Regions from separate parts of the Frigoribacterium sp. CFBP 13729 genome, predicted to be linked through region 1. Evidence: predicted binding sites of a transcription regulator. Region 1 holds the regulator's gene; the other holds the start of a gene.
The links. The regulator LexA, encoded in region 1, represses DNA repair genes until DNA is damaged. The targets are predictions, from matches to a motif close to TCGAACANNTGTTCGA.
Positions count from the first base shown of each region.

Region 1 (5,207 bases):
GGCCGCCTGCACCCTGGCGCGGTCGCGCGTGAGCTCGACGTCGGCGCCCGCGAGCTCGAGGGCCTTGACCGCCGAGTGCACGTTGCCGCTGCCGTAGTCGAGGACGGCCACCGTGGGACGGACCGTCACAGGGCGCCCTTCGTGGACGGCACCCCGGTCACCCTGGCGTCGGGCTGCACGGCCTGACGCAGGGCCCGGGCGAACGCCTTGAACTCGGCCTCCGCGATGTGGTGCGGGTCACGACCGCCGAGCACCCGCACGTGCACCGTGATGCCGGCGTGGAACGTGATCGCCTCGAAGACGTGGCGCACCATCGAGCCGGTGAAGTGCCCGCCGATGAGGTGGTACTCGAAGCCCTCGGGCTCGCCGGTGTGCACGAGGTACGGGCGGCCCGACACGTCGACGACGGCCTGGACCAGCGCCTCGTCGAGGGGCACGAGCGCGTCGCCGTAGCGGGAGATGCCGGCCTTGTCGCCCAGCGCCTCCTTGATCGCGCCGCCGAGCACGATGCCGACGTCTTCCACCGTGTGGTGGACGTCGATGTGGGTGTCGCCCGCCGCCGACACGTCGAGGTCGATGAGCGAGTGCTTCGACAGGGCCGTCAGGAGGTGGTCGAAGAACGGCACGGACGTGTCGATCGACGAGCGCCCCGTCCCGTCGAGGTCGAGGGACAGCTGGATGCGCGACTCGCTCGTCTCGCGGGACGAGGAGGCGGTGCGGGCGCGGGGCTGATCGGTCACGAGAAGAGCCTAATGTCGCGCAGCGCGTCGAGGAACGCGGTCGTCTCCGCCTCCGTGCCGGCGCTCACCCGGAGGTGCCCCTCGATCCCGAGGTCGCGGACGATCACGCCCCGGGCCAGGAGGCGGCGGAAGACGTCGGCCGGGTCGTCGACGCCCCCGAAGAGGACGAAGTTCGACCAGGTCGGCCACGGGCTGTAGCCGAGCTCGGTCAGGACACGGACGATGCGGTCGCGCTGGGCCTTGATGTCGTCGACCATCGCGAGCATCTCGTCGGCGTGGGCGAGAGCGGCCACGGCCGCCGCCTGCGTGAGGGAGGAGAGGTGGTAGGGCAGGCGCACGAGACGGAGGGCGTCGACCACGGCGTGGTGCGCGGCCATGTAGCCGACCCGGGCACCGGCGAAGGCGAAGGCCTTGCTCATGGTGCGCGAGACGATCAGGCGCTCCCGCCCCTCGAGCAGCGTCAGCGCCGTAGGCTGACCGGCCGGCATGAACTCGGCGTAGGCCTCGTCGACGAACACCATGCCGTCGGTCACGTCGTAGGCGGCTCGGACCGTCTCGAGGTCGAGCGGGGTCCCCGTGGGGTTGTTCGGGCCACAGAAGAAGACGACGTCGGGTCGGAGACGCTCGATCTCGGCGACCGCCGTCTCGGGCGAGATCGCGAAGCCCTCGTCGCGGGCACCCTCGAGCCAGGTGCTGCCGGTGCCCGCCGCGATGATCGAGTGCATCGAGTACGTGGGCGGGAAGCCGAGGACGGAACGCCCCGGGCCGCCGAACGCCTGGAGGATCTGCTGGATGACCTCGTTCGAGCCGTTGGCCGCCCAGATGTGCTCGCGGCTGAGACCGTGCCCGAGGTAGCCCGCGAGCGAGTCGCGGAGGAGCGAGAACTCGCGGTCGGGGTAGCGGTTCACGTCGACGAGGGCCGCGCCGACGGCCTCGAGGATGTCGGCGGCGACGTCGGCGGGGACGGGGTGGGTGTTCTCGTTGACGTTGAGGGCGACGGGCACCCGCTCTTGGGGAGCGCCGTACGGCGTCAGCCCCTTGAGGTCGTCGCGGATGGGCAGGTCGGCGAGGCTGAAGGACACGAGGCCATGGTAGGCGGCGAGCGGAGCGCCGACCTCACCGTGACCTGTCAGGCCGGGCAGGCCGGATCAGATCAGATCAGATCAGCGGCTGTACTTCTCGGGGACGGCGAGCGTCTGGCCCGCGGCCACCTCGGCGCTCGGCAGGTTGTTCAGGCGGACGAGGTCGCTGACGACGTCGCGCGGGTCTTTGGTGGGAGCGATCTCGCTCGCGACCTGCCACAGCGACTCGCCGCCCTCGACGGTGACCTGCGCGAACGACACGTCGGCAGCCTGGTCGGACGCCACGGCACCCGGGCCGAGCAGGAGGCCCGCGGCGACGATGCCCGCTGCGCCGAGCGCGACCGCCGCGCCCACGACCCGTCGGCCTCGACGCGTGATGCGGAGGCGCGTGCGGGGGACGCTGGGGCCGGTGGCGCCGGTTGTCGTGCCGAGGGTGCTGCTGCTGATGCTGCTCATGAGGTGGTTCCTTTCACCGCGAGAGTTGGTCGTACGAGTTCGTGCCCGGCACTCGGCCGGGAATGCCGGACACGAAGACGTGTACCGAACATATCTTCGATCGAGCCCGACGGCAACCACTTTCTTCGAACACCCGGTGCAGGAATGCGCGACACACTCGAACATGTGTTTCGCCAGGCGGCCGTGATCCGATAGGTTCCAGTCGGTGGGACGAGTACACCAGCGACCACCGACATCGACGGCAGGAGAGACATGACCGACCGGCACAGCGCCACGGCGACCGCCCCGGCGACGCCCCCGCGCAAGGCGCTCACCGCCAAGCAGGAGTCGATCCTCGCCGCCATCCAGGCGAGCATCGCCCAGAGCGGCTACCCGCCGAGCATGCGCGAGATCGGCGACGCCGTCGGCCTCAAGTCGCTGTCGAGCGTGACCCACCAGCTGAACCAGCTCGAGCTCGCCGGCCGCATCCGTCGCGACCCGAACCGCCCCCGCGCCCTCGAGGTGCTGGGCGAACCGGCCCCCGTCGCCACGGTCACGAGCATCCTCTCGACGAGCGACGACGGCGACACCGCCCACGTGCCGATGGTCGGGCGCATCGCGGCCGGCATCCCGATCACGGCCGAGCAGCAGGTCGAGGACGTCATGCCGCTCCCCCGCCAGCTCGTGGGGAAGGGCGAGCTGTTCATGCTCCGCGTCGTCGGCGAGTCCATGATCGACGCCGCCATCTGCGACGGCGACTGGGTGGTCGTCCGACAGCAGCAGGACGCCGAGAACGGCGACATCGTCGCGGCCATGCTCGACGACGAAGCCACCGTCAAGGTGTTCCGACAGCGGGACGGCCACACCTGGCTGCTCCCCCGCAACAGCGCGTTCGAGCCGATCGTGGGCGACCACGCGCAGATCCTCGGCAAGGTCGTGGCGGTGCTCCGCTCGGTCTGACGCCGTCCCGACAACGACGAAGCGCCTCCTGCCCTGACCGGGCGGGAGGCGCTTCGTCGTGCGGGGAGCGGACGGCTCAGGAGGCGGCTGGCTCCCCGGTCTCGACGGCGTCGGCAGCGTCCGTGCGCACGAACGGCGAGAGCGCCGCGACGTCGCTCGGGTAGACGCGGGCGTGGACCCGGGTGCCCTGCTCGTCGTAGTCGGTCGTCAGGACCCGGCCGGAGTCGTGCAGGTGCGAGACCACGTCGCCGCGGTCGTAGGGCACGAGCAGGTCGAGCTCGACCTCGGGCTCGGGCAGCAGCCCGGCGAGCTTGGCGAGGAGCTCGTCGATGCCCTCGCCCGTGCGCGCCGAGACGAAGACGGCCGTCGGCTCGAGCCCCTGCAGCACCAGCCGCTGGTCGTCGTCGACGAGGTCGCTCTTGTTGAAGACCACGACCTCGGGGATGTCCCGGCCGTCGACCTCGCCGATGACCTCGCGCACCGTCGCCAGCTGTGCGGCGGGGTCGGGGTGCGACCCGTCGACGACGTGCACGATGACGTCCGAGCCAGCGACCTCCTCGAGCGTCGAGCGGAACGCCTCGACGAGCTGGTGCGGCAGGTTGCGGACGAAGCCCACCGTGTCGGCGTAGGTGAAGGGACGGCCGTCGGCGGTCGCGCTCTTGCGGACGGTCGCGTCGAGGGTCGCGAACAGGGCGTTCTCGACCAGGACGCCGGCGCTCGTCAGCCGGTTGAGCAGGCTCGACTTGCCGGCGTTGGTGTAGCCGGCGATGGCCACGGAGGGCACCTCGTTGCGGTCGCGGTTGGCGCGCTTGGCGTCACGTGCCGGCTTCATCTCCTTGATCTGGCGTCGCAGGCGGGCCATGCGCGTGTGGATCCGGCGACGGTCGAGCTCGATCTTCGTCTCGCCGGGGCCCCTGCTGCCCATGCCCGCGCCGGCACCGCCGACCTGGCCACCGGCCTGACGCGACATCGAGTCGCCCCAGCCACGGAGGCGAGGGAGCAGGTACTCGAGCTGGGCGAGCTCGACCTGCGCCTTGCCCTCCCTGCTCTTCGCGTGCTGGCTGAAGATGTCGAGGATGACGGCCGTGCGGTCGATCACCTTGACCTTGACCACGTCCTCCAGCGCACGCCGCTGGCTCGGTGCGAGCTCGGTGTCGGCGATGACCGTGTCGGCGCCGAGGGCGGCCACGGTCTGCCGCAGTTCTTCCGCCTTGCCCTTGCCGAGGTAGGTGCTGGGGTCGGGGTTCGGCCGACGCTGCAGCAGGCCGTCGAGCACCGAGGCGCCCGCGGTCTCGGCCAGCGCGGCGAGCTCACGGAGCGAGTTCTCGGCGTCCGAGAGCGAGCCCTGCGACCAGACGCCGATCAGGACGACGTTCTCGAGGCGGAGCTGTCGGTACTCGACCTCGGTGACGTCCTCGAGCTCGGTCGAGAGGCCGGCCACGCGACGGAGCGCGGCGCGGTCCTCGCGGTCGTACTGGTCGCCGTCGCCCGATGCGTCGAGGGAACGGGTCTGGATCGCCTGGGCCGGCGAGAAGATCGTGTAGGCGGACGCCCGCGACGCCGCACGCTCGAGGACCCGAGCCACGACGTCGTCGCCGTGCTGTCCGTCGCGCTCGTCGTCGAGCGGGGTCGTGGGGGTGTCTGTCATCGAAGTGATACTAGCCCTCCGGAGGGGGTCGAGCCTGGGCCGTCACGGGCCAGGCAGCTGATGTTCGGTAGGTTGTCGTGCGTGACCAACGACCACTACTTCTCCCCGAACCCGGAGAGCGAGCTGCGTCGGCGGACGATCACGGCGACCCTCGCAGGGCGAGAGCTGACGCTCACGACGGCGTCGGGCGTCTTCAGCCCCGAAAGGGTCGACCCGGGCACGGCCGTCCTGTTGGCCGGTGCACCGCAGCCGCCCGCGACGGGCGACCTGTTGGACGTCGGGTGCGGATGGGGCCCCATCACACTGAGCCTCGCGTTGTCGTCACCCGACGCGACGGTGTGG
Region 1 is NZ_JACYUR010000002.1:814,893-820,099, reverse strand. It holds gene hisH (imidazole glycerol phosphate synthase subunit HisH) at 1-129, opposite strand, end outside; gene hisB (imidazoleglycerol-phosphate dehydratase HisB) at 126-740, opposite strand; gene IFT77_RS10240 (histidinol-phosphate transaminase) at 737-1,822, opposite strand; gene IFT77_RS10235 (LysM peptidoglycan-binding domain-containing protein) at 1,904-2,278, opposite strand; gene lexA (transcriptional repressor LexA) at 2,531-3,217, shown strand; gene hflX (GTPase HflX) at 3,294-4,865, opposite strand; gene IFT77_RS10220 (methyltransferase) at 4,947-5,207, shown strand, end outside.

Region 2 (5,207 bases), on a different contig from region 1:
GGTACATCCCGGGGTCGTGCGTCAGCACCCCGGCGAGGAACTCCGCCGGGTAGTGGGTCTTGAGCCAGGCGGTCTGGTAGGTGGGCAGCGCGAACGCGGCGCCGTGCGCCTTGCAGAAGCCGAAGGAGCCGAACCCCTTGAGCACCGCCCAGATCTTGTCGACCTGGGCGTCGGTGAACCGCCTCCTGCCGTCGTCGTCGACGTTCGCGGTCGTGCGCCTGCGGAACTCGACCTCGAGGGCGTCGTCCTGGCCCTTGCCCATGTGCCGGCGGATCTCGTCGGCCTCGGCGAGCGAGACCTCCATCGTGGCCTCGAGGATGCGCAGCACGTGCTCGTGGTAGATCACCACGCCGTAGCTGTCGTCGAGGAACGGCGCGAAGCTCGGGTGCAGGTAGTCGGGCCGCTGGAACCCGTGCTTCGTGTCGAGGAACGGCGCGACCATGTTCCCCTTCATCGGGCCGGGGCGGAACAGCGAGATGTCGGCGATCAGGTCGCTGTAGCGGTCGGGCTGCATCTTGCCGATCAGCTCGCGCTGCCCGGGGCTCTCGATCTGGAACATGCCGAGGGTGTGGGTGGTGCGGATCGCCTCGAAGGTGGGCTCGTCGTCGTGCGGGATCTCGTCGAGCTCGACCCGCCCCTGCCGGTTCACGTAGGGCACGTCGACGGCGAGTCCGCCGGCCAGGGCGGCGCGGGCGCCGTTCACCCGCTCGATCTCGTCGAGCGCGTAGGCCATCGAGCTCTGCATCCGGACGCCGAGCACGTCGAGCTTCAGCAGCCCGGCGTCGTTCATGTCGTGCTTGTCGAACTGGCTCATCGGCAGCCCGATGCCGCTCGGCTGCACCGGGGTCGTGCTGAGCAGGTCGGAGTCGCCGAGGATCACCCCGCACGGGTGCATCGAGATGTGCCGGGGCAGCCGGTCGAGCCGCTCCGTCAGGTCGACGAGCAGGTCGATCTGGCCGTTCTGCCGGGCGAGGTCGGCGATGGCCCGCAGCTCGGGCTTCTCGGCCATGGCGGTGCGGAGGTCGCGGGCGTTCGAGCGCCAGACGTTGTTCGCGACGAGGTCGATCTGGTCGTCGTCGAGCCCGAGGGCCTGGCCGGCGTCGCGCACCGCCCCCCGGCCGCGGTAGGTCGACTGCATCGACATGAGGGTGACCCGGTTGCTGCCGTAGCGGTCGAAGATCGCCCGGTAGATCTCGTGTCGCCTCGCCGACTCGACGTCGATGTCGATGTCGGGCAGCGTCTCGCGCTTGTTGCCGAGGAACCGCTCGAACAGCAGGTCGTGCTCGATCGGGTCGACGTTCGAGATGCGCAGCAGGTAGGTGACCAAGCTGCCGGCACCCGACCCGCGCGCGGCGTTCCGCACCCGCATGTCGCGCATGAGCGCCGAGACGTCGGCCACGGTGAGGAAGTAGCTGGCGAAGCCGAAGCCCGTGATGATCCCCAGCTCGTACCGCATCCGCTCGTCGACGGTGCGGCGCATCGCCTGGTCGGCATGGCCGAAGCGCTCGGTGACGCCCGCCTCGGCCCGGCGGAACAGCACCTGGTCAGGATCGCCGTCGACGCCGATGGCGCTGAGCTCGGGGGTCTTCGGCCGGCGCCAGCGCAGGTCGGCGTCGGGGTGGAGACGACAGCGGTCGGCGAGCCGCTCGGTCTCGGCCAGCATCTCCTCTGCGGCGCGACGAGGGCACGAGGAGGCGTCGGCGACGAGGGCCGCCAGCGCGCGCATCTCGTCGCCCGGCTTCAGCGACGCCTGGGCGTTCGGCTGCGGCGTGAACGCCCCGAGCGGCGCCAGGTGCCCCGCCGAGTCGAGCACGTCGGCCGTGACCGCGCCGTCGGGGTCGAGGTAGCGCACCGCGTTGGTCAGCACGGCGGGCACCCCGACGTGCTCGGCCAGCTCGAGCATGCGCGCCGCGTGCCGCACGCTGCGGTTCTCGCCCGGCTCGGTGAGGTGGCAGACGACCTCGACGGCCACGCCGCCGGGCAGCTCGCGCGCCCAGGCGGCCAGCGACGCCGCCGCGGCCGTGTGCCGCCCCTCGGCGACCAGTCGGCCCACGTCGGAGTCGGGCCCGAGCAGCACCGTCGCGTCCGCGCCCTCGTCGCCGCGGAGGAACGCCCGCAGCCGTGACCGCGGGATCGTCGCGACGCTGTTCGCGCTGCCGCTCACCCGCCTCGTCGCCCGGCCGTGCGCCGCGCTGATCAACCGGCAGAGAGCGGCCCAGCCCGCACCCGGACGGCCCCCGCCCGCCCCGTGCGCGAGCACCACGATGCGGTCGACCGAGGAGGCGCCCGCCCTGCCCCCGGGACCGGCGCCCGCACCGGCAGACGCGCCCCCCGCCTCCTCGGCGCCGCCGCGTGCGCTGCCGCTCTCGTCGGCCGTGTCGTCGACGCAGCCGAGCTCGACGCCCACGATCGGGTCGATGCCCGCCGCCCGGCAGGCGCCGATGTGCCGGATCGCCCCGTAGAGGCCGTCGCGGTCGGTGATCGCCAGCGCGTCCGCGCCGTGGGCGGCAGCGTGCTCGACGAGCTGCGCCGGCGGCGTCGTGCCGTAGTGCGCGCTGAACGACGACGCCACGTGCAGGTGGGTGAAACGCATCGTGCTGCCTCGGTGCTTCTCTCGTCGGACCTCCCGGCCGAGGTCGGTTCGAACGTGTGTTCGACGAGTGTACGTCGCCCCGGCGGGGTGCGACGACCCCGGACCGCGACCGGACCACGACCCGAGCGGCGACCGCACGACGACCCCGGACGGCGACCGCGCCCTGCTGTCATCATCGTCGGATGCCCCACCGACGAGCCGCCGCCCAGGACCCCGCCCGGACCGCCACCCGGTGGACGCGGACGCTGCTGGCCCAGCCGCGCCTCCTCATGGCCGCGAAGGGGGCGCTCGCCGCGGCCCTGGCCTACTGGATCGCGCCCCACGTGCCCGGCGTGGCCGCCGAGTACCCCTACTACGCCCCGCTCGGGGCCGTGCTGGCGCTCTGGCCGACCGTCAAGACGTCGCTCAAGCAGGGGCTGCAGACGATCCTCGGCCTCGTGATCGGGGTGCTGCTCGCGACGACGGTGTTCGCCCTGCAGGAGGGGCAGCCGGGCGTGCTGGCCGTGGCGCTCGTCGTCGGCCTCGGCACCCTCATCGCGGGGATCCGCTGGCTGGGTGCCGGCCGCGACTGGGTGCTGACCGCCGGCCTCTTCGTGCTGCTGCTGGGCGGGGCGAACGCCGAGGACTACTCCACCGGCTACGTCGTGCAGATCGGCGTGGGCGTCGCCGTGGGCGTCGTCGTCAACCTCGTCCTGGTGCCGCCGCTCTACACCGGTCGGGCCGAGCGCCGGCTCCGGCTCGTGCAGGCGTCGCTCGCCGACCGCGCCGACGACGTCGCCACCGTGTTCGAGGCGGACTGGCCGATCGAGGACGACGACTGGGAGCGGCGAGTCGCCGTCCTGCCGAGCACCCTGCGGCACGTCCGCGACGCCGTCCAGTACGCCGACGAGTCACGTCGCCTCAACCCGCGCAGGCTGCTGCGCCGCCGCGACCTCGCCTCGGAGTACGCCGACCTCGTCGTCTTCGAGCGGGTCGGGTTCCACCTGCAGGACCTCGCCGAGGTCTCCGGCATCCTCGGCCGCCGGATCGGCCGCCAGATCGGCATCGTCGACGACCTCGCCCCCGTCGTCGCCCGTGCCGTCCGCAGCGTCGGAGAGGTGATCAGGAGGCGCGGCGGCGACGACCGGGACGCCTTCGTCACCGCCCGCCGCGACGTCGAGGAGCTCTGGCGGGCCATCGACACGCACCGCGAGCTGCCGACGGTCGCCACGAGCGGCGGCGTCTCGGTCGCCGTCTCGCTCGGACGGATCATCGCCGCGCTCGACCCCGACGACTCGACGGCTCCCCGCCCCGAGGACGAGGCGGTCGGCGACCTCGACGGGGACGGCGACGTCGACGCCGACGACGCCGCTGCCGAGGTCGGCGGCACCACGAGCACCGGCCCCGTGGACGACCCCACGGCGCCCCGCGACACCGCGCCGCGCGACAGCGAGCGACGCCAGGAGGCGCAGGGCCCGGCCGCCGACGGCGTGGCAGCCGACGACCAGGCCGCCGACGACCGGCCCGCCGACGGCGAGGCGGAGGACGCTGCCCGCGAACGCTGACGGCGTCCGGGGCCCGGGCGCAGTACGGTGGGGGAGGCATCGTCGCCGAACGCCCTGCCGCGCCCTGCGCCGGTCTCGCGGATGCGCCCACGGCGTGCCGCGACCCCGCCCCGGCCCGGCCCGGCAGCCCGTACCCCTCACACACCGAGCGGCGACCCGTCGCCGCCTTCACGGAAGCCGTACCTGTGACAGACACCACCACCCTCATCATCCTCGGAGCCTCGGGAGACCTGACCGAGCGCCTCCTCCTCCCCGGTCTCGCGAGCCTGCTCAAGAGCGACCGCGGGGTCGACGTGCAGCTGATCGGCACCGGCCGCAGCGAGCGCAGCCCCGAAGAATGGGACGACGTCGTCACGACCGCCTTCAACGGCGACGCGGGCAGCGACCTCGCCAAGAAGACGCTGGCGTCCAGCCAGTACATCCAGGGCGACCCGACCACGGTCGAGCACCTGAAGGCACTCTTCGAGGCGTCCGAGGGCACGCCCGTCATGTACTTCGCGCTGCCCCCGGCCATCAGCACCAAGGTGATCCAGGCGCTCGCCGAGATCGACCTGCCCGACGGCCTCCGCCTCGCGCTCGAGAAGCCCTTCGGCTCCGACGAGGCGAGTGCCCGCGAGCTCAACGCCGAGCTGCTCAAGATCGTGCCGGAGGAGCGCATCCACCGCACCGACCACTTCCTCGGTCGCGCCACGGTGCTCAACATGATCGGCCTGCGCTTCGCCAACCGCCTCTTCGAGCCGGTCTGGAACAGCGAGAACATCGAGAAGGTCGAGATCTTCTACGACGAGGTCCTCGGCCTCGAGGGCCGCGCGCAGTACTACGACAAGGCCGGCGCGCTGATCGACATGATCCAGAGCCACCTTCTGCAGGTGCTCGCCGTCATCGCGATGGACGCCCCGTCGAGCATCGACTCGGTCGAGCTGCGCAGCGAGATCGCGCGCGTGCTCCGTGCGACGTGGGTCAAGGGCGCCGACCCGATCGCCTCGAGCCGCCGCGCGCAGTACGCGGCCGGCACCATCGACGGCAAGGACGTGCCGGCCTACGCCGACGAGGACGGCGTCGACAACGAG
Region 2 is NZ_JACYUR010000001.1:625,267-630,473, reverse strand. It holds gene IFT77_RS02790 (DNA polymerase III subunit alpha) at 1-2,593, opposite strand, end outside; gene IFT77_RS02785 (aromatic acid exporter family protein) at 2,776-4,137, shown strand; partial or broken gene IFT77_RS02780 (glucose-6-phosphate dehydrogenase) at 4,323-5,207, shown strand, end outside.
Region 2: IFT77_RS02790 (DNA polymerase III subunit alpha) is a predicted target of LexA. The motif match lies at 2,642-2,657, and genes of this name have one in related genera.